DNA from 3 places in the Streptomyces sp. NPDC020983 genome. Region 3 is predicted to be linked to each of the others. Evidence: predicted binding sites of a transcription regulator. Region 3 holds the regulator's gene; each other region holds the start of a gene.
The links. The regulator HrcA, encoded in region 3, represses chaperone genes, less so after heat shock. The targets are predictions, from matches to a motif close to TTNGCACTCNGNNNNNCNGAGTGCNAA.
Positions count from the first base shown of each region.

Region 1: groL (chaperonin GroEL) is a predicted target of HrcA. The motif match lies at 4,988-5,014, and genes of this name have one in related genera.
Region 2: groES (co-chaperone GroES) is a predicted target of HrcA. The motif match lies at 4,946-4,972, and genes of this name have one in related genera.

Region 1 covers NZ_JBIRRA010000002.1:335,321-342,231, reverse strand. The annotation lists gene ACH4SE_RS04940 (hypothetical protein) at 1-280, opposite strand, end outside; gene ACH4SE_RS04935 (exonuclease domain-containing protein) at 394-993, shown strand; gene ACH4SE_RS04930 (MurR/RpiR family transcriptional regulator) at 1,026-1,994, shown strand; gene murQ (N-acetylmuramic acid 6-phosphate etherase) at 2,168-3,100, shown strand; gene groL (chaperonin GroEL) at 3,188-4,810, opposite strand; gene ACH4SE_RS04915 (cold-shock protein) at 5,161-5,364, opposite strand; gene ACH4SE_RS04910 (ubiquitin-like small modifier protein 1) at 5,798-6,073, opposite strand; gene thrC (threonine synthase) at 6,070-6,911, opposite strand, start outside.
Region 2 covers NZ_JBIRRA010000008.1:243,457-250,367, reverse strand. The annotation lists gene ACH4SE_RS20245 (WhiB family transcriptional regulator) at 1-132, shown strand, start outside; gene ACH4SE_RS20240 (LysR family transcriptional regulator) at 160-1,077, opposite strand; gene ACH4SE_RS20235 (aminotransferase class V-fold PLP-dependent enzyme) at 1,162-2,277, shown strand; gene ACH4SE_RS20230 (GNAT family N-acetyltransferase) at 2,391-3,194, shown strand; gene ACH4SE_RS20225 (MOSC domain-containing protein) at 3,426-4,094, shown strand; gene ACH4SE_RS20220 (SDR family NAD(P)-dependent oxidoreductase) at 4,124-4,906, shown strand; gene groES (co-chaperone GroES) at 5,121-5,429, shown strand; gene groL (chaperonin GroEL) at 5,564-6,911, shown strand, end outside.
Region 3 covers NZ_JBIRRA010000004.1:396,443-403,353, reverse strand. The annotation lists gene ACH4SE_RS10790 (16S rRNA (uracil(1498)-N(3))-methyltransferase) at 1-249, opposite strand, end outside; gene ACH4SE_RS10785 (nitronate monooxygenase) at 246-1,313, opposite strand; gene dnaJ (molecular chaperone DnaJ) at 1,656-2,789, opposite strand; gene hrcA (heat-inducible transcriptional repressor HrcA) at 2,790-3,806, opposite strand; gene ACH4SE_RS10770 (MBL fold metallo-hydrolase) at 4,004-4,768, shown strand; gene ACH4SE_RS10765 (DUF3097 domain-containing protein) at 4,793-5,617, shown strand; gene hemW (radical SAM family heme chaperone HemW) at 5,663-6,895, opposite strand.

The DNA of each region.
Region 1 (6,911 bases), on a different contig from region 3:
CCGGTTCGACGGCGAGGGCGTGCGGGTCGTCGCAGTGCGGGCACAGCGGCCAGCGTCCGTACGTCTCCAGCAGCGCGTCCTGGACGTCCTGGGCGACGAGGCCGGGGACGAACGGGGCGCCGTCCGGCCACTTGCCCACCCACCAGCGGCGCTCGGCGACCGAGTCCTCCACGAGCGACACGATCGCGGGGCCGGTGACCTCCCGCGCCCCCAGGTCCGCGAGGACGCGGGCGCGGGCCTCGTGCAACGCCGCCTCCGCCGGGTCTTCCATACGCCCCATTATCCCTTGCCGCCGGCGGCACCGCGGCCCCCGCCGGGGCCCGCCCGCCGGGCCCCGGCGCTGCCGGGAAAACGGGTGGCCCCGGTGGGGTGGGCCCGGCGTACCCTCCCCGCATGGACACCGGCCCCCACCTCCTCAACGTCGTCGACGTCGAAGCGACGTGCTGGGAGGGCCCGCCGCCCGCGGGGCAGGTGAGCGAGATCATCGAGATCGGCCTCACCGTGGTCGACCTGCGGGCCCGCACCCGGCCGGCCAGGCACCGGCTGCTGGTGCGGCCCTCCCGTTCGCGCGTGAGCGCGTTCTGCACGGAGCTGACGGGGCTGACGGGGCTGACGCAGGACGAGGTGGACGGCGGGAGCACCTTCGCCGAGGCGTGCCGGGCGCTCGCGGCCGCACACCGCGCGGGGGAGCTGCCGTGGGCGAGCTGGGGGGACTACGACCGCAACCAGTTCACGCGCCAGTGCCGTGCCACCGGCACCCCGTACCCCTTCGGGCACGCGCACACCAACGCGAAGGCCGCCTTCACCGCGTCCTACGGGCTGCGCCGCAGGCCGGGGATGGCGCAGGCGCTTCAGGTCGCGGGGCTGCCGCTGGAGGGGCGGCACCACCGGGGGGAGGACGACGCGTGGAACATCGCCGCGCTCGTGCTGGACCTCGCGGCGCGCGGGGACTGGCCCGCCCCCGGGGGAGCGGCGGCCCTGGCCACGGCTTGACGGCCCGATGGGGTGAAAATACCTTTCATAGAGTGACCCACAGCGTGAAGGAAAATTTCCCTCCGGGTGTCCGCCCGCTGCGCGGCAGCCCGGACGCTCCCGTCATACCCGTCACGCCCCCCGACCCGGGGGCGCTCGCCGCCAAGGTCCGTACGCTCGCCCCCTCCATGACGCGCTCCATGCAGCGCGTCGCGGAGGCCGTCGCGGGTGATCCGGCCGGCTGCGCCCAGCAGACCGTCACCGCCCTCGCGATCCGTACCGGCACCAGCGAGGCCACCGTCGTCCGCACCGCCCGGCTGCTCGGCTACCCCGGCTACCGGGACCTGCGGCTCGCCCTGGCCGCGCTCGCCGCCCAGCAGGCCGCCGGGGTGCCGCCGGCCGTGACGGCGGACATCGCGGTGGACGACCCGCTGCCCGACGTCGTCGCCAAGCTCGCGCTGGAGGAGCAGCAGACCCTCGCGGACACCGCAGCCCAGCTGGACATGACCCAACTGGAGGCCGCCGTCACGGCGTTGGCGGCCGCCCGGCGGACGGACGTGTACGGCATGGCGGCCTCCGGGCTGGTCGGGCAGGACCTGGCGCAGAAGCTGCTGCGCATCGGGCTGGTCGCGCACGCCCACACCGATCCGCACCTGGCGGTGACGAACGCCGTCCAGCTGCGGCCGGGGGACGTGGCCGTGGCGATCACCCATTCGGGCAGCACGCACGACGTGATCGAGCCGCTGCGGGCGGCCTTCGACCGCGGCGCGACGACGGTCGCGGTGACGGGCCGCCCGGACGGGCCGGTCACGCAGTGGGCGGACGTCGTGCTGACCACGTCCTGTTCCCGCGAGAGCGAGCTGAGGCCCGCCGCGATGTCCAGCCGTACGAGCCAGCTCCTCGTCGTCGACTGCCTGTTCGTGGGTGTCGCCCAGCGGACGTACGAGACCGCGGCGCCCGCCCTGGCGGCCTCCTACGAAGCGCTGGCCCACCGCCACCGGCCCCGTCCGGGCCGCGGCTGACCGGAAGGCCCCGCGAAGCGCCGGGCCCCGCACGGGACATGCGGGCCCCGGGCGGCTGCCGCACGGCCTTCCGGGCGGACCATTCCCCAGCATGGCCTGAAATAATGCGCCAAGCCCCGTTCTGCGGCCCCACCCGCCGATCCGACCCTGCGAGAAGGATGAACGAGCCGCATATGCCCCAGTACACCGAGCTGCGTCGCGAACTGGACACGCTGACCACCGAGGCCTTCCGGCCGGAGCTCGCCGAGATCGACCGTATGACCACGCTGGAGATCGCCCGCACGATGAACGGTGAGGACGCCACCGTTCCGGCCGCCGTCGCCGCCCAACTGCCCGCCATCTCCGCCGCGATCGACGGCATCGCCGCCCGGATGTCCCGCGGCGGCCGCCTCGTCTACGCGGGCGCCGGGACCGCGGGACGGCTCGGCGTGCTGGACGCCAGCGAGTGCCCGCCGACCTTCAACACCACGCCCGGCGGGGAGGTGGTGGGCCTCATCGCGGGCGGGCCCTCCGCGATGGTCACCTCGGTGGAGGGCGCCGAGGACAGCAGGGAGCTGGCCGCGAAGGACCTGGACGCACTCGGGCTGACGGCCGCCGACACCGTTGTCGGGATCTCGGCCTCCGGGCGCACCCCGTACGCGCTGGGCGCGGTCGGGCACGCCCGGGCGCTGGGGGCGCTCACGGTGGGTCTCGCGTGCAACGCCGGCTCGCCGCTCGCGGCCGCCGCCGAGCACGGCATCGAGGTCGTCGTGGGACCCGAACTCCTCACCGGCTCCACCCGGCTGAAGTCCGGTACGGCGCAGAAGCTGGTGCTCAACATGCTCTCGACGATCACGATGATCCGGCTGGGCAAGACCTACGGGAACCTGATGGTGGACGTGCGCGCGTCCAACGAGAAGCTGCGCGCCCGCTCGCGCCGTATCGTCTCGCTCGCCACCGGCGCGGACGACGCGGCGATCGAGGACGCGCTCACCGCGACCGACGGGGAGGTCAAGCCCGCCATCCTCACGCTGCTGGCCCGCGTCGACGCCCCGACCGCGGACCGGCTGCTGCGCGAGTCCGGCGGCCATCTGCGGCAGGCCCTGGAGTCGGCCCGGCCCGTGTAGGGACACGGAAAACGGCGGCGCCCGCCCCCCGATCGCTCGGAGGGCGGGCGCCGCCGTCACGCGTGCCTGGACGGCGATCCCGGAGGATCAGAAGTCCATGTCACCGCCGGGCATGCCGCCCGGAGCGGCCGCGGCGGCCTTCTCCGGCTTGTCGGCGATGACGGCCTCGGTGGTCAGGAACAGCGCGGCGATCGACGCGGCGTTCTGCAGCGCGGAGCGCGTGACCTTGGCCGGGTCGATGATGCCCTCGGCGATCATGTCCACGTACTCGCCGGTCGCGGCGTTGAGGCCATGGCCGATCGGCAGGTTGCGCACCTTCTCGACGATGACGCCGCCCTCGAGGCCGCCGTTGACGGCGATCTGCTTGAGCGGGGCCTCCAGCGCGAGCTTCACGGCGTTGGCACCGGTCGCCTCGTCGCCTTCCAGCTCCAGCTTCTCGAAGACCGCGGAGGCCTGGAGCAGGGCCACGCCACCACCGGCGACGATGCCCTCCTCGACGGCGGCCTTCGCGTTGCGCACCGCGTCCTCGATGCGGTGCTTGCGCTCCTTGAGCTCGACCTCGGTCGCGGCACCGGCCTTGATGACCGCCACGCCGCCCGCGAGCTTCGCCAGGCGCTCCTGGAGCTTCTCGCGGTCGTAGTCCGAGTCGCTGTTCTCGATCTCGGCGCGGATCTGGTTGACGCGGCCGGCGACCTGGTCGGCGTCACCGGCGCCGTCCACGATCGTGGTCTCGTCCTTGGTGATGACGACCTTGCGGGCGCGGCCGAGCAGGTCCAGGCCCGCGTTCTCCAGCTTGAGGCCGACCTCCTCGGAGATGACCGTGCCGCCGGTGAGGATCGCGATGTCGCCCAGCATCGCCTTGCGGCGGTCGCCGAAGCCCGGGGCCTTGACGGCGACGGACTTGAAGGTGCCACGGATCTTGTTGACGACCAGGGTCGACAGGGCCTCGCCCTCGACGTCCTCGGCGATGATCAGCAGCGGCTTGCCGGACTGCATGACCTTCTCCAGCAGCGGGAGCAGGTCCTTCACCGCGGAGACCTTGGAGTTGACGATCAGGATGTACGGGTCGTCGAGCGACGCCTCCATACGCTCCAGGTCGGTGGCGAAGTACGCCGAGATGAAGCCCTTGTCGAAGCGCATGCCCTCGGTGAGCTCGAGCTCCAGGCCGAAGGTCTGCGACTCCTCGACGGTGATGACGCCTTCCTTGCCGACCTTGTCCATCGCCTCGGCGATGAGCTCGCCGATCTGGACGTCGGCGGCGGAGATGGAGGCGGTGGAGGCGATCTGCTCCTTGGTCTCCACGTCCTTGGCCTGCTCCAGCAGGGCGGCGGAGACGGCCTCGACGGCCTTCTCGATACCGCGCTTGAGGGCCATCGGGTTGGCGCCGGCGGCGACGTTGCGCAGGCCCTCGCGGACCAGGGCCTGGGCCAGGACGGTCGCGGTCGTCGTGCCGTCACCGGCGACGTCGTCGGTCTTCTTCGCGACTTCCTTGACCAGCTCGGCGCCGATCTTCTCGTACGGGTCCTCCAGCTCGATCTCCTTGGCGATGGACACGCCATCGTTGGTGATCGTGGGGGCGCCCCACTTCTTCTCAAGGACGACGTTCCGGCCCTTGGGACCGAGGGTGACCTTAACGGCGTCGGCGAGCTGGTTCATCCCGCGCTCAAGGCCGCGCCGCGCCTCCTCATCGAACGCGATGATCTTAGCCATGTGAAGTGTCCTCCGCGGACTGGGGGTTCCCCCACCGGAGGCGGGGGGCGGTGGAACGGACCGCGTGGCGCCCGCGACGGACGGCCTGCCGGGCGCCGGTTCCTTCCCGACGTCCGGACGGGCCTCACCGACCCGGTCCAAGTGGCACTCTCACGCGCAGAGTGCTAACGCCAATGATTAGCACTCTCCCCTGCCGAGTGCAAGCGCCCACCCCCGGCGGGGGCCCGCACGGGGCGCGCGCCGGCCGCAAGCGCCCCGTGCGGCGAGCGCCCCGGCACGGCGAAAGGGCCACCCCGAGCGGGGGTGGCCCTTCCTGGCGTCGCGTCGGTGGCCGAACGCGCCCGCGCCGATCAGCCGGCCACGCGGACCATGTCCGCCTGCGGCCCCTTCTGACCCTGCGAGATCTCGAACTCGACTCGCTGGCCTTCTTCGAGGGTGCGGTAGCCGTCCATCTGTATCGCGCTGTAGTGGACGAAGACATCCGCACCACCGTCGACCGCGATGAAGCCGTAGCCCTTCTCCGCGTTGAACCACTTGACGGTGCCCTGAGCCATTCCTAACTCCCCTATTACTGGCCCTATCGCGGCCCCGCGCTCCGCGGGCCCGGGTCAGACCTCACCCCCGTGGGGGTGTGCGCCGGAACGCGTCGACCGCGGCTGAATGTATCTGCACGGATGCCGTCCGCAACAGGTCAATTGGACGAGAATTCTTGGCGCGACGCATCGGAAATACCCCAGGAAGAAACGATAATGTGGGGCAAGCCGGGCGGGACACAGCGGACATAGCACGCTTATCGCTTGTGAATTTGCCGATAAATCGGCGCTACGACTTCGCGTCCGACATGACGGCGCCCCACCCGGGTCGAAAGCAGTTCCCGGATGGGGCGGAGTTTAAACGTCGAAGCTTCTGCGTATTCTTGTCAGTTCTGCGGGGCCTACCGGATCACGCTCTCGCTCACGCTCGGTATCCGGCACCGGGTATCCGGTATCAGCCGCCGGCGACCGCGGGAATGATCGACACGCTGGCGCCGTCCGGCACCGCGGTGGCGAGGCCGTCGGAAAACCGTACATCGTCGTCGTTGACATAGACGTTCACGAAACGCCGGAGCTTTCCGGTGTCGTCGAGAACCCGCGCGGAAATACCGGCATGATTCTTTTCCAGCGACTCGATGACCTCACCGAGCGTGGCGCCCTCGGCGGGCACCTCGGCCTGACCCCCGGTGTACGTGCGGAGGATCGTGGGGATGCGGACGGAAGCACTCATGCGAGTCCAGCCTCTCGGAAGGCGGCAAGGGAGGGGGCGATGGTCGCGGTCGGCCCGGTGGTCGGGGAGACGGCGTCCAGGGTCTTCAGGCCGTCGCCGGTGTTGAGCACGACGGTCTCGGCGGCCGGGTCGAGCTGCCCGGTCTCGATCAGCTTCTTCAGCACGCCGACGGTCACGCCGCCCGCCGTCTCGGCGAAGATGCCCTCGGTGCGCGCGAGCAGCTTGATGGCCTCGACGATCTGCCCGTCGTCGACGTCCTCGACCGCGCCGCCGGTACGGCGGGTGATGTCCAGCACGTACGGGCCGTCCGCGGGGTTGCCGATCGCCAGCGACTTGGCGATGGTGTCGGGCTTGACCGGGCGCACGACGTCGTGGCCGGCCTTGAAGGCGGCCGAGACCGGCGAGCAGCCCTCGGCCTGCGCGCCGAAGATCTTGTAGGGCTTGTCCTCGACCAGGCCGAGCGCGATCAGCTCCTTCAGACCCTTGTCGATCTTGGTGAGCTGCGAGCCCGAGGCGATCGGGATGACCAGGTTGTCCGGCAGCCGCCAGCCGAGCTGCTCGGCGATCTCGTACGCCAGCGTCTTGGAGCCCTCGCCGTAGTACGGGCGGAGGTTGACGTTGACGAAGCCCCAGCCCTCGCCCGCCGGGTCGCCGATCAGCTCCGAGCAGAAGCGGTTCACGTCGTCGTACGTGCCCTTGATCGCGACCAGGTCGCCGCCGTAGACCGCGGCCATGACGACCTTGCCCTGCTCCAGGTCGTCCGGGATGAAGACGCAGGAGCGGAAGCCGGCCCGGGCCGCGGCCGCGCCGACCGCGCCCGCCAGGTTGCCGGTGGAGG
Region 2 (6,911 bases), on a different contig from region 3:
GTACGCGCCGAGTGCGCCACCCACGCCCTCACCGTCCGCGAGCCCTACGGCGTGTGGGGCGGGCTCACCGAGGACGAGCGCGAGGAGATGATGGGCCGCTCCCGCAACCGGATGCCCGTCCACCAGAACTGACCCCGGCGCCGCCGCGTCCGGCTGCGCCTAGGCGGCGCGCCGCCGCAGCCCCGCACGCGCCAGCCGCCCCAGCATGACGTCCACCGCGGGCACCTGCGCGAGGTCGGGCAGCGTCAGCGCCACGACCTCGCGCCGCACCCGCGGTGCCAGCCCGACCACCGCCACACCCCGCGCCCGGACGGACTCCAGCGCCAGCCGGGGCAGCACCGTCACCCCCAGCCCCGCCGCGACCAGGCCGACCACCGCCGGGTAGTCGTCGGTCGCGAAGTCGATCCGGGGTGTGAAGCCCGCCCGCTCGCACAGCTCCACCAGATGGCCCCGGCAGCGCGGGCAGCCCGCGATCCAGCGCTCGCCCGCCAGTTCGGCCAGCCGCGCCTGCGCGGCGGTGTCCGCGAGCCGGTGCCCCGGCGGTACGACGCACACCAGCGGGTCGCCCAGCAGCGGGCGCACCACAAGGTCGTCCCACGACTCCTCGGCGGGCGTCGGCAGGTCGGCGTAGCGGAAGGCGAGCGCGATGTCGCAGTCCCCGGCGCGCAGCATCTCCACCGAGCGCGGCGGCTCGGCCTCCACGAGCGAGATCTCCGTGCCCGGGTGCGCCGCCCGCATCTCCGCGACCGCGCCCGGCACCAGCGTCGCCGTCCCCGAGGGGAAGGAGGCCAGCCGCACCCGCCCGGCGCGCAGCCCGGCGATCGCGGCGATCTCCTCCTCCGCGGCGGTGAGCCCGGCGAGGATGCCGTCGGCGTGCCGGACGAGTGCCTCGCCCGCCTGCGTGAGCCGCATCTCGCGCGGGCCCCGCACCAGCAGCGGGGTGCCCGCGGCGAGCTCCAGTGCCTTCATCTGCTGGCTGACCGCGGGCTGTGTGCAGCCGAGCGCGCGGGCGGCCGCCGAGAAGGACCCGCCGCGCGCCACCGCGCGCAGGACCCGCAGGTGCCGTGCCTCCATCATGCGCCCACCATAAGCATTGCTTAGGGATATACCCAACGGATACGCAATGGACTTTGGCTTCTTGCGGGGCCAGGCTGAGGTGTCATGAGCCCCGACACCCTCACCCCCGTGGACATCACCAGCCCCATGTGCCCCGCGGAATACCCCGTGCCGGCCCCGGGCTACCTCAACACCGCGACGGTCGGCATCCCCCCCGCCCGTGTGACGGCCGCGATGCACCGCGCCCTCGACGCGTGGGCGGCAGGGCGGCCGGGCGACGCCGGCGACCCGGAGGAGGCGGTCGCCGCCGCCCGCGCCGCCTTCGCCCGGCTCGCGCACGTGCCCGTCACGCAGGTCGCGCTGGCCGGTACGGTCGCCGGGGCCGTCGGCCTGATCGCGACCGCCCTGCCGCCGGGCGCCGAGGTCGTGGCGTACCAGGGGGACTTCAGCTCGCTGGTGCACCCCTTCGCCGCCCGCCCCGACGTCCGGCTGCGGCTCGTGGCGCTGGAGGAGCTGGCCGGCGCCGTACGCCCCGGCACCGCGCTGGTCGCCGTCAGCGCCGCGCAGTCCGCGGACGGCCGGGTCGCCGACCTGCCCGCGATCCGCGCCGCGGCCGCCGCGCACGGCGCCCGTACGCTCGTCGACGCCACGCAGTCCGTGGGCTGGCTGCCGCTGGACGCGTCGCAGGACGACTACGTGGTCTGCCACGGCTACAAGTGGCTCACCAGTCCGCACGGCGCCGCCTTCCTCACCGTCCGCCCCGGCGCCGAGGACACGCTCGCCCCGACCTTCGCCGGCTGGTACGCCGCCGCCGACCCGGGCGCCTCCATCTACGGCCCCGTCGCCGAACTCGCCCCCGGCGCCCGCCGCTTCGACACCCGGCCGGCCCTGCTGTCGTACGTCGGCGCAGCCGCGGCGCTCTCGCTGGTCGAGGAGCTGGGTGTCGACCGCATCCACGCCCACGACACCGCGCTCGCGCAGCGGCTGCGCGACGGCTTCACCGCGCTCGGCTACTCCCCCGTGCCCGGCACGTCGGCGATCGTGGCCGTCCCCGGCGTACCGGACGCGGTGACCGCGCGGCTGCGCGCCGCGGGCGTCACCTTCGCCGCCCGCGCGGGGAAGGTGCGCCTGGCGCCGCACTTCTACAACACCGCCGCGGACGTCGACCTCGCCCTGGCGGCGGCCGAACAGCCCCGCGGCCGGGCCTCCGCCAGCCGGTGACCGCGGCCCGCACGGCGGGGCGGGCGGCACGCGGCGCCCGCCGCACAGCCGCCGCGGCCGGGCCTGCGGAAATACGGTTGGCCGGGGGCGCGGCCGGTGGTGGAATGGCGCCAATGGACACCAGTCACGTACTCGCGCTCTTCGACCGCCAGCTGCGCCGCGACGCCCCGCCGGAGAGCCCCACCACCCGTGTCGACCGCCTCGACGGGGTCGTACGGCAGGTCGGCGCCGGGCCGCACGAGTGGTGCGGCATCCTCTGGTCCGACCTGGACGAGACGACCGCGGACGCCGCCGTCGCCGCGCAGCTGGCCTGGCTGCGCACCGCCGAGGCGGCGGGGCGCGAGTTCGAGTGGAAGACCTACGCGCACGACCGCCCCGCCGATCTCGGCGAGCGGCTGCGCGCGGCCGGTTTCACGCCCGACCCGCCCGAGACGCTCATGGTCGGCGACGTCGCCGAGGTCATCGCGCACACCGAGGGCGCGGCCCTGCCCGCCGGCGTGCGGCTGGAGCCCGTCACCGACGCGGCGGGCGTCGACCTGGCCGCGGCCGTCCACGAGCAGGCCTTCGGCACGAGCGCGGAGCGGCTGCGGGCGCGCATGCTCGACCAGATCGCCGAGCGCGGCGACAGCGTGAGCATCGTCGTCGCGATGGCCGGGGACGAGCCGGTGTGCGCGGCCCGCATGGAGTTCTACCCCGGCACCGACTTCGCGGGCCTGTGGGGCGGCGGCACCGTCGAGCACTGGCGCGGCAGGGGCATCTACCGCGCCCTGGTCGCCCACCGCGCGCGCGTCGCCCGGGACGCCGGGTACGGCCACCTCCAGGTCGACGCCTCCGACCAGAGCCGCCCGATCCTCCAGCGCCTCGGTTTCGCGGCGCTCAGCGTGACGACGCCGTACCTGATCACCGCCCCGGCGTAGCGCCTGCCCGGCGGGGGCGTGCTCCGGCACGGCGGCAGGTGCGCCGCGCGCGTGCGGACGCCCCCTCGCCCGGGTGCCGGGCAGAGCCGGGGCCGGCGCGTACGGCGCACGCCTGCGCACCACCCCGGCGGCACGCCGCCGTTCCCCGCCCGCGGGGCGCGGCACTCCCGCCCGCGCGGGGCCGCCCCGGGCCCCCGCGCCCCGATCCCGTACCCCCAGGAGACACCGCCCGTGCACGTACTGAGCGTCAACGTCGGCCGGCCGCAGCCCAACCCCTGGAAGAGTCTGGAGGCGACCGGCATCGACAAGCGGCCCGTCGCCGGGCCGGTCGCGGTGACGGCGGCGGGGCCCAAGGGCACCGGCGCGGTGGGCCTGGCCGGGGACCGGGCGTACGACGTGAGGAACCACGGCGGCACCCACCAGGCCGTCTACGCCTTCGCGCGCGAGGACCTCGACCGCTGGGAGCGCGAACTCGGCCGCACCCTCCCCAGCGGCTCCTTCGGGGAGAACCTGACGACGGCCGGCTACGACGTCAACGAGGCCCTGATCGGGGAGCGCTGGCGGATCGGCGGGAGCGCCGGGCCGGTCCTGGAGGTCTCCTGCCCGCGCATCCCCTGTGTGACCTTCGCCGGGTGGCTCGGCGAGCAGGGCTGGATGAAGCGCTTCACGCGGGACGCGCGGCCCGGCCCGTACCTGCGCGTCGTCGAGCCGGGCGAGCTGGCCGCGGGCGACACGCTGGAGGTCGTCCACCGCCCCGGGCACCACGCCGTGACGGTGAGCCTCTCCTTCCGCGCCTTCACCACCGAACCCGAGCTGCTCCCCCGGCTGCTGGACGCCGACGCGCTCCCGCCGGAGGACCTCGCGGCGGTCCGCAAGCGCCTGGACCCGCATCCGGGCTGAGGGCCGCGCCCGCCCCGTACGCTGCCCCAATGACGACTTCCCTCATCACGGGCGCGACGTCCGGCATCGGTGCGGCATTCGCCCGGCGGCTCGCCGCCGACGGGCACGGCCTGGTGCTCGTCGCGCGCGACGCCGTACGCCTCGGCGAGCGCGCCGGGGAACTGCGCGGGCGGTACGGCGTCGACGTCGAGATCCTCCAGGCGGACCTGGCCGCGGACGGCGGCATCTCCGCGGTCGAGGAGCGGCTGCGCAGCCCCGTCCTGCCGCCGGTGGACGTCCTGGTCAACAACGCGGGCTTCGGCCAGGGCAGCCCCTTCCCCGACTCCCCGATGGCCGACGAGCTGCGCATGCTCACGCTGCACTGCGAGGCGGTGCTCCGGCTCACCGCCGCCGCGGTGGAGGGGATGCGCGAGCGCGGCCGCGGCTTCGTGGTCAACGTGTCCTCGGTCGCGGCCTTCATGCCGCGCGGCACGTACGCGGCGAGCAAGGCGTGGGTCGTCCGCTTCACCGAGGGCGCCGCCCTCGACCTGCGCGGCTCCGGCATCCGCTTCCTCGCGCTGTGCCCGGGCTTCGTGCGCACCGAATTCCACGAGCGGGCCGGCATGGACGCGAGCCGCCTGCCGCGCCTCGCCTGGCTCGACGCGGACAAGGTCGTCTCCGCGGCGCTGCGCGACCTGGCCCGCGGCCGTGTCGTGAGCGTTCCCGACGCCCGCTACAAGGTGGCCGTGGGCCTCGCCCGCCATGTCCCGTCCCGTCTCTTCGGCGCCGCCTCCACGACGGCGGGCCGCCGCTACGACCCCCGGCGCGGCTGATCGGGCGGCCTGGGAACGTTCGTCCGGTACGGCACGCGGCTGGCACTCCGCTTGACCGAGTGCTAAGAGCGGCCTACGCTCACTTCTGGCACTCAGCGAGGCTGAGTGCCAGAACTCAGCGACGAGGCAGGTCCGGCACCCGCGACGACGGGCCTACCAGGTCGCCGACCCTGACAGACACTCCCGTGAGCCCTTTGAAGGGGGAGGTCGGATCGTGACGACCGCCAGCACCAAGGTTGCCATCAAGCCGCTCGAGGACCGCATCGTGGTCCAGCCGCTCGACGCCGAGCAGACCACGGCCTCGGGCCTGGTCATCCCGGACACCGCCAAGGAGAAGCCCCAGGAGGGCGTCGTCCTGGCCGTGGGCCCGGGCCGCTTCGAGGACGGCCAGCGGCTGCCCCTCGACGTCGCCGTCGGCGACGTCGTGCTGTACAGCAAGTACGGCGGCACCGAGGTGAAGTACAACGGCGAGGAGTACCTCGTCCTCTCGGCCCGCGACGTTCTCGCGATCGTCGAGAAGTAAGTCCCGGCTGCACAAGCCCTTGATCCCGCCCCGGGTGTCCGAGCCTTGCGGCCGGGTCCCCGGGGCGGGGTTGTTTCACCGTCCTTATCGTCCGTGACGACGTGTTAGACGAGTAGACGAGGTAGTTCGCAGGCATGGCCAAGATTCTGAAGTTCGACGAGGACGCCCGTCGCGCCCTGGAGCGCGGCGTCAACAAGCTCGCCGACACCGTGAAGGTGACCATCGGCCCCAAGGGCCGCAATGTCGTCATCGACAAGAAGTTCGGTGCGCCGACCATCACCAACGACGGCGTCACGATCGCCCGCGAGGTCGAGCTGGAGGACCCGTACGAGAACCTGGGCGCCCAGCTCGTCAAGGAGGTGGCGACCAAGACCAACGACATCGCGGGTGACGGCACCACCACCGCGACCGTGCTGGCCCAGGCGCTGGTCCGCGAGGGCCTGCGCAACGTCGCCGCCGGCGCGTCCCCCGCCGCCCTCAAGAAGGGCATCGACGCCGCGGTCAAGGCCGTCTCCGACGAGCTGCTGGCCACCGCGCGCGCCATCGAGGGCAAGGACGACATCGCCGCCGTCGCCGCGCTGTCCGCGCAGGACAAGCAGGTCGGCGAGCTGATCGCCGAGGCGATGGACAAGGTCGGCAAGGACGGTGTCATCACCGTCGAGGAGTCCAACACCTTCGGCCTGGACCTGGAGTTCACCGAGGGCATGGCCTTCGACAAGGGCTACCTGTCGCCGTACTTCGTCACCGACCAGGAGCGGATGGAGGCCGTCCTCGACGACCCGTACATCCTCATCCACCAGGGCAAGATCTCCTCGATCCAGGACCTGCTGCCGCTGCTGGAGAAGGTCATCCAGGCCGGTGGCTCCAAGCCGCTGCTGATCATCGCCGAGGACGTCGAGGGCGAGGCCCTGTCCACCCTGGTCGTCAACAAGATCCGCGGCACGTTCAACGCCGTCGCGGTCAAGGCGCCCGGCTTCGGTGACCGCCGCAAGGCCATGCTCGGCGACATCGCCACCCTCACCGGCGCGACCGTCATCGCCGAGGAGGTCGGCCTCAAGCTCGACCAGGCCGGCCTGGACCTGCTCGGCTCCGCCCGCCGCGCCACCATCACCAAGGACGAGACCACCATCGTCGACGGTGCCGGTGACAAGGCCGAGATCGAGGGCCGCGTCGCCCAGATCAAGGCGGAGATCTCCACCACCGACTCCGACTGGGACCGCGAGAAGCTCCAGGAGCGCCTGGCGAAGCTCGCGGGCGGCGTGTGCGTCATCCGCGTCGGCGCGGCCACCGAGGTCGAGCTGAAGGAGAAGAAGCACCGCCTGGAGGACGCGATCTCCGCGACCCGCGCGGCCGTCGAGGAGGGCATCGTCTCCGGCGGTGGCTCCGCGCTCGTCCACGCCGTCAAGGTGCTCGGCGAGAACCTGGGCAAGGAGGGCGACGAGGCCACCGGTGTCGCCGTCGTCCGCCGCGCCGCCGTCGAGC
Region 3 (6,911 bases):
GGTGATCCGGAGCACCGGCTCCTCCTCGACGCGGATCCCGTGCACCTCGACGTCGAGCTCGTCCTTGCCGCGGGCCGCCGCGACGACGCCGTACGCGCCCCGCCCCGCCCCGTCCGTCAGGACGACCTCCTCGCCCGGCTGGAGCCGCCGTACGGACACGGCGTGCCGTCCCTCGGGCCCGTCCAGGGTGACGAGCGCGGGGCCGCCGTCGAGCGCGTCCGGCCCGACCAGGAAGACCGGCGCGGTCATGCCCCCGCCCCCTGCGCGGCCCGCATCTCCTCGGCGAGCAGCTCCACGAGCCGCCCCGCGGACTCCTCCCGGGCCAGCCGGTGGCCCTGCCCCGCCCACAGCGCCATGCCCTGCGCGTCCCCCGCGGCCGCGGCCGCCCTGCGCAGCGGCGCGGTCAGATGGTGGACCTGCGGATAGCCGGGCGGCGCGTACCGCCCGTGCTCGCGGACGAAGCGGTTGACCAGCGCCCGGGCCGGGCGCCCGGAGAAGGCCCGGGTCATCTCGGTGCGGGTGAACACCGGATCCGTCAGCGCCTGCTTGTGCAGCGGGCTCGCCCCGGACTCCGGGCACACCAAAAACGCCGTGCCGAGCTGCGCCGCGTCCGCGCCCGCCGCGAGCACCGCGGCGACCTGCCCGCCGCGCATCAGCCCGCCGGCGGCGAACAGCGGCAGCGCCACCGCCTCGCGCACCTGCGGCAGCAGCGCGAGCAGGCCGTCGCCGGTGCCGTCGAGCAGCGGGTCGTCGCGATGCGTGCCCCGGTGGCCCCCGGCCTCCACGCCCTGCACGCACAGCGCGTCGGCGCCCGCGGCCTCCGCGGCCCGCGCCTCCGCCACGGTGGTGACCGTCACGACGGTGTACGTGCCCGCCTTCCGGAAGGCGTCCAGCACCCTGCGGGCCGGGCAGCCGAAGGTGAAGCTCACCACGGGGACAGGGTCCTCCAGCAGGATCGCGACCTTGGCGTCGTACGCGTCGTCGAGGCCGCCCGCCTCCGGGTCGCCCAGCGGCACCCCGTACCAGGCCTCCTCGCCCGCGAGCTGCTCGGCGTACACCGCCACGGCGGAGGGGTCCGTCGCCGGGAGCTGCGGCATGAACACGTTCACCCCGAAGGGCCGCGTGCTCTGGTCGCGGAGCTGGCGGATCTCCTCGTACATCGCCTCGGGCGTCTTGTAGCCGGCAGCCAGGAAGCCGAACCCGCCGGCCGCGGCCACCGCCGCGGCCAGGCGCGGATTCGCCGCGCCGCCCGCCATGGGGGCCTGCACGATCGGAAGTGCCGAGAATGTCGGCAGGTGTGCCGCAGCAGCCATGCGCCTACCCTAAGCGCCCCGCGGGGGCGCCCTCGCGGAGGGCGGTGGTGCCAGGGGCACGGGAAACTACGGGACCGGCCGGTGGTGACCGGCGCCCACCGGCCGGAGGCCCGGACACGACCACTAGCCGGAGGTGACCGGCCCGCCACCGCCCGGAGGCCCGGACACGACGGCGACCGCCCCTTCGGGCCGGGGACGGCCCGCGCGCCCCGGTGGGTGGTTGCCCACGCGGTCCCCGCGCCCCTGGTGGCTGCCCGGCGCGGCGGGGGCGGCGCCGTGCGCCGCGCCCTGCGGGGACGGCGCGCCGCCCCCGCAGGGGCGGCAGGTCACCGCGGCACGCGCTCAGCGGCCGTTGAACGCGTCCTTCAGCCGTGAGAAGAGGCCCTGCTGACCGGGGGCGAACTGGCCGGTGGGGCGCTCCTCGCCGCGCGCCTTGGCGAGGCGGCGGAGCAGCTCCTCCTGCTCGGCGTCGAGCTTGTTCGGGGTCACGACCTCGACGTGGACGACGAGGTCGCCGCGGCCGCCGCCGCGGAGGTGGGTGATGCCGCGCTGGTGGAGCGGGATCGACTGGCCGGACTGCGTGCCGGGCCGGATGTCGATCTCCTCCACCCCGTCCAGCGTCTCCAGCGGGCACTTCGTGCCGAGCGCCGCCGCCGTCATCGGGATGGTGACCGTGCAGTGCAGGTCGTCGCCGCGGCGCTGGAAGACCGGGTGGGCGGTCTCGCGGATCTCGACGTAGAGGTCGCCGGCGGGGCCGCCGCCGGGGCCGACCTCGCCCTCGCCCGCGAGCTGGATGCGGGTGCCGTTGTCGACGCCCGCGGGGATCTTGACGGTGAGGGTGCGCCGCGAGCGGACCCGGCCGTCGCCCGCGCACTCGGGGCAGGGGGTGGGCACGACCGTGCCGAAGCCCTGGCACTGCGGGCAGGGCCGCGAGGTCATGACCTGGCCGAGGAAGGAGCGGGTGACCTGGGACACCTCGCCCCGGCCGCGGCACATGTCGCACGTCTGCGCGGCGGTGCCGGGCGCGGCGCCCTCGCCGTTGCAGGTGCCGCAGGTGACCGCGGTGTCGACCTGGATGTCCTTGGTGGTGCCGAAGGCGGCCTCTTCGAGGTCGATCTCCAGCCGGATCATGGCGTCCTGGCCGCGCCGGACGCGCGAGCGCGGACCGCGCTGCGACGACTGGCCGAAGAACGCGTCCATGATGTCGCTGAAGTTTCCGAAACCGCCGCCGAAGCCGCCGCCCGCCCCGCCGCCGGTGGCGGACAGCGGGTCGCCCCCGAGGTCGTAGACCTGCTTCTTCTGCGGGTCGGAGAGCACCTCGTAGGCGGCGTTGATCTCCTTGAACCGCTCCTGCGTCTTGGGGTCCGGATTGACGTCAGGGTGCAGCTCCCGGGCAAGACGGCGGAAGGCCTTCTTGATCTCATCGGGACCTGCGTCGCGGCGTACGCCCAGTACGGCGTAGTAGTCCGTGGCCACTTACGACTCCGCCAGGATCTGTCCGACGTAACGTGCCACTGCGCGTACCGCTCCCATCGTTCCGGGGTAGTCCATGCGGGTCGGTCCGACCACGCCGAGTTTGGCGACTGCCTCGTCGCCGGAACCGTAGCCGACGGCCACGACCGAGGTGGAGTTGAGGCCCTCGTGAAAATTCTCATGCCCGATCCGCACGGTCATCGCGGAGTCGGTGGCCTCGCCGAGCAGTTTCAGCAGCACCATCTGCTCTTCCAGGGCTTCGAGCACGGGTCTGATCGTGAGCGGGAAGTCGTGGTTGAACCGGGTGAGGTTCGCCGCGCCGCCCAGCATGATGCGCTCTTCGGGACGCTCGACGAGGGTTTCCAGCAGGGTGGACAGCACACCGGCGACGGCGGGCCGGTCGTCGGCCTCGAAGCTTTCCGGCAGATCCTGCACCAGCGGGGGCACGTCGGCGAACCGGCGGCCGACGACCCGGCTGTTGAGCCGCGCCCGCAGGTCGGCGAGCACGGTCTCGGTGACCGGGGCCGCGCAGTCGACGAGGCGCTGCTCGACCCGGCCGGTGTCGGTGATGAGCACCAGCATCAGCCGGGCGGGCGCGAGCGCGAGCAGTTCGACGTGCCGGACCGCGGAGCGGGTCAGCGACGGGTACTGCACGACGGCGACCTGCCGGGTGAGCTGTGCCAGCAGCCGTACGGTGCGGGCCACCACGTCGTCGAGGTCGACGGCGCCTTCCAGGAAGTTCTGGATCGCGCGCCGCTCGGCGGACGAGAGCGGCTTGACGCCGGCCATCTTGTCGACGAAGAGCCGGTAGCCCTTGTCGGTGGGGATGCGGCCGGCGCTGGTGTGCGGCTGGGCGATGTACCCCTCGTCCTCCAGCACCGCCATGTCGTTGCGCACGGTGGCGGGCGAGACGCCGAGGTTGTGGCGCTCCGTGAGTGCCTTGGAACCGACCGGTTCCTCGGTGCCGACGTAGTCCTGCACGATGGCGCGCAGGACCTCGAGTCTGCGTTCGCTCAGCATCGCGCACCTCCCTGCCGGTTTCGTGCCGTGTCCGTACCCTGCCAATACCCTGGCACTCCTGCGTTTCGAGTGCCAGCTTCCCCGGAGCCAGTGTACGGCGAGGCAACAAGGACTCGGCAAGGGTGCGCGGCGCACCGTTGCGGGGAGCCGGCGGCGGGCGGCCCCGCCGCGGCGATACGGTCACCCCCGTGGAATCTGTGGACGGCACCGAGGACCCGGGCGCGGACGGTTCGGACGCTGCGGGCGGCACGTCGTGGGAGCACCTCGCTCCCGGCGTCGCCCGGCGCCGGCTGCCGCACCTCGACGTGACGATCGGCCTGGTCGTCGGCGCCGACGCGGTGCTGCTGGTGGACACCGGCTCCACGCTGCGCGAGGGCGCCGAGCTGCGCGCGCAGGTCGCCGCGCTCACCGGCCGTGACGTCACCCACGTCGTCCTCACGCACGGCCACTTCGACCACGTCCTCGGCGCCGCCGCCTTCCCCGGCGCCGAGATCTACGGTCACCGCGCGCTCGGCGGCCTCCTGCGCGCGCAGGGGGACGCGCTGTGGGCCGGCGCCGTCGCCCACGGCACCGACCCGGCGGAGGCCGCGCAGGCGGCGGCCGCGCTCGCCCCGCCGACCCGGCCGGTCGCCGGGGAGACCGTCATCGACCTGGGCGAACGCCTCGTGCGCCTCGTGCACCCCGGGACCGGGCACACCGACCACGACCTCGTCGTGGTGGTGCCCGGCGGCACCGCGAGCGACCCCACGGTCGTCTTCTGCGGCGACCTCGTCGAGGAGTCCGGCGAACCCCAGGCGGACGAGGACGCCGTCCCGGACCGCTGGCCCGGCACCCTCGACGTCCTCCTCGCCCTCGGCGGCGAGACCGGCCGCTACGTGCCCGGCCACGGCGCCGTGGTCGACGCGCGCTTCGTCCGCGCCCAGCGGGACGCGCTCGCCGAGCGGTTCGCCGCCGGAAGCTGACGCGGGCTCGTTACGATCGCCCGCATGCGCAGCAGGACGTACGACGGCGACCTGACCCCGCCGTGGAAGAAGTCGGCCCCCGCCCCCGAGGTCCCGGCCGAGCCCGATCTCGTGGTCGAGGAGGCCGCCACGGGCTTCTGCGGCGCGGTGGTGCGCTGCGAGAAGACCGCGGAGGGCCTGACGGTCACGCTGGAGGACCGCTTCGGCAAGCACCGGGTCTTCCCGATGGTGCCGGGCGGCTTCCTCATCGACGGCCGCGCCGTCACCCTGGTGCGGCCGCAGGGCGCGCCGAAACCGCGCGGGCCGCTGCTGTCCGCCTCCGGCTCGATCGCCGTCCCCGGCGCGAAGGCGCGCGTCGCGCGGGCCGGGCGCATCTACGTCGAGGGCAAGCACGACGCGGAGCTCGTCGAGCGGGTGTGGGGCCACGACCTGCGGGTCGAAGGCGTCGCGGTGGAGTTCCTGGAGGGCGTCGACGACCTCCCCTCAATCGTCGACGCCTTCGGCCCCGCGCCCGGCGCACGCCTCGGCGTCCTCGTCGACCACCTCGTGCCCGGCTCGAAGGAGTCCCGCATCGCCGCCCGGGTGTCCGGGGCGGACGTGCTCGTCGTGGGCCACCCCTTCGTCGACGTCTGGGAGGCCGTCAAGCCGTCCTCGGTCGGCATCCCGGAGTGGCCGCGGGTGCCGCGCGGCCAGGACTGGAAGAGCGGGGTCTGCGACGCGCTGGGCTGGAACATGAGCACCGGCGAGGCGTGGGCCCGCATCCTGGCGGGCGTGCGGTCCTACAAGGACCTGCGGCCCGAGCTGCTGGGGGCGGTGGAGAGGCTGATCGACTTCGTGACCGTGCCGTAGGCCGCCCGGCGGGGGCCGTGGGAGGCGCCCCGGAGCACGGCCCGCCTAGTCCGTCAGGTCCCGCACCACCGCGTCGGCCAGCAGGCGGCCCCTGAGGGTCAGGGCGGCGCGGCCGTCGGCGTAGGGGGCCGGGGCGAGGAGGCCGTCGTGGAGGGCGCGGGCGGCGGCGGCGCGGCCCGCGTCCGTGAGGATGTCCAGGGGGCAGCCCGCGGCGAGCCGGAGTTCCAGGAGGACGCGCTCGACACGGCGGTCCTCGGCCGTGAGGACCTCGCGGCCCGCGCCGGGGGTGCGGGACTCGGCGAGGGCCTGGGCGTAGGCGCCGGGGTGCTTCACGTTCCACCAGCGCACCCCGCCGACGTGGCTGTGCGCGCCGGGGCCCGCGCCCCACCAGTCCGCCCCGGTCCAGTACAGCTCGTTGTGGCGGCACCGGGCGGCGTCCGTGGTCGCCCAGTTCGAGACCTCGTACCAGGAGTAGCCCGCCGCGGCGAGCCGCTCGTCGGCGATCAGGTAGCGGTCGGCGTGCTCGTCGTCGTCGGTCATCGGCACCTCGCCGCGGCGGATGCGCGAGGCCAGCCGCGTACCGTCCTCGACGATGAGCGCGTAAGCGGAGACGTGGTCGGGGCCCGCGCCGACCGCCGCGTCCAGGGACGCGCGCCAGTCGTCGTCGGATTCGCCCGGCGTGCCGTAGATCAGGTCGAGGTTGACGTGCTCGAAGCCCGCCGCCCGCGCCTCGGCCACGCACGCCTCCGGGCGGCCCGGGGTGTGGGTGCGGTCCAGGACCTTCAGCACGTGCGGGCGGGCGGACTGCATGCCGAAGGACACCCGGGTGAAGCCGCCCTCGCGCAGCTCGGCGAGATACGCCGGGTCGACGGACTCCGGGTTCGCCTCCGTCGTGACCTCCGCGTCCGGGGCGAGCCCGAACTCCTCGCGGAGGGCGCGCAGCATGCGGACGAGGTCCGCGGCGGGCAGGAGGGTGGGCGTTCCGCCGCCCACGAAGACCGTCTCGACCGGGCGCGGGTCGTCCCCCAGCACCTTGCGGGCGAGCCGGATCTCGTCGACGAGGACGTCGGCGTAGTTCTCCCGCGAGGCGAGCGCGCCGCCGGAGCCGCGCAGCTCCGTCGCGGTGTAGGTGTTGAAGTCGCAGTACCCGCAGCGGGTGGCGCAGTACGGCACGTGCAGGTAGAAACCGAGCGGGCGCGACGCCGCGCGGGCCAGGGCCTGCGCGGGCAGGGCCCCGTCCCGGGGCACGGCTTCCCCTTCGGGCAGTACGGAAGGCATCCCCCCAGTATCCGTC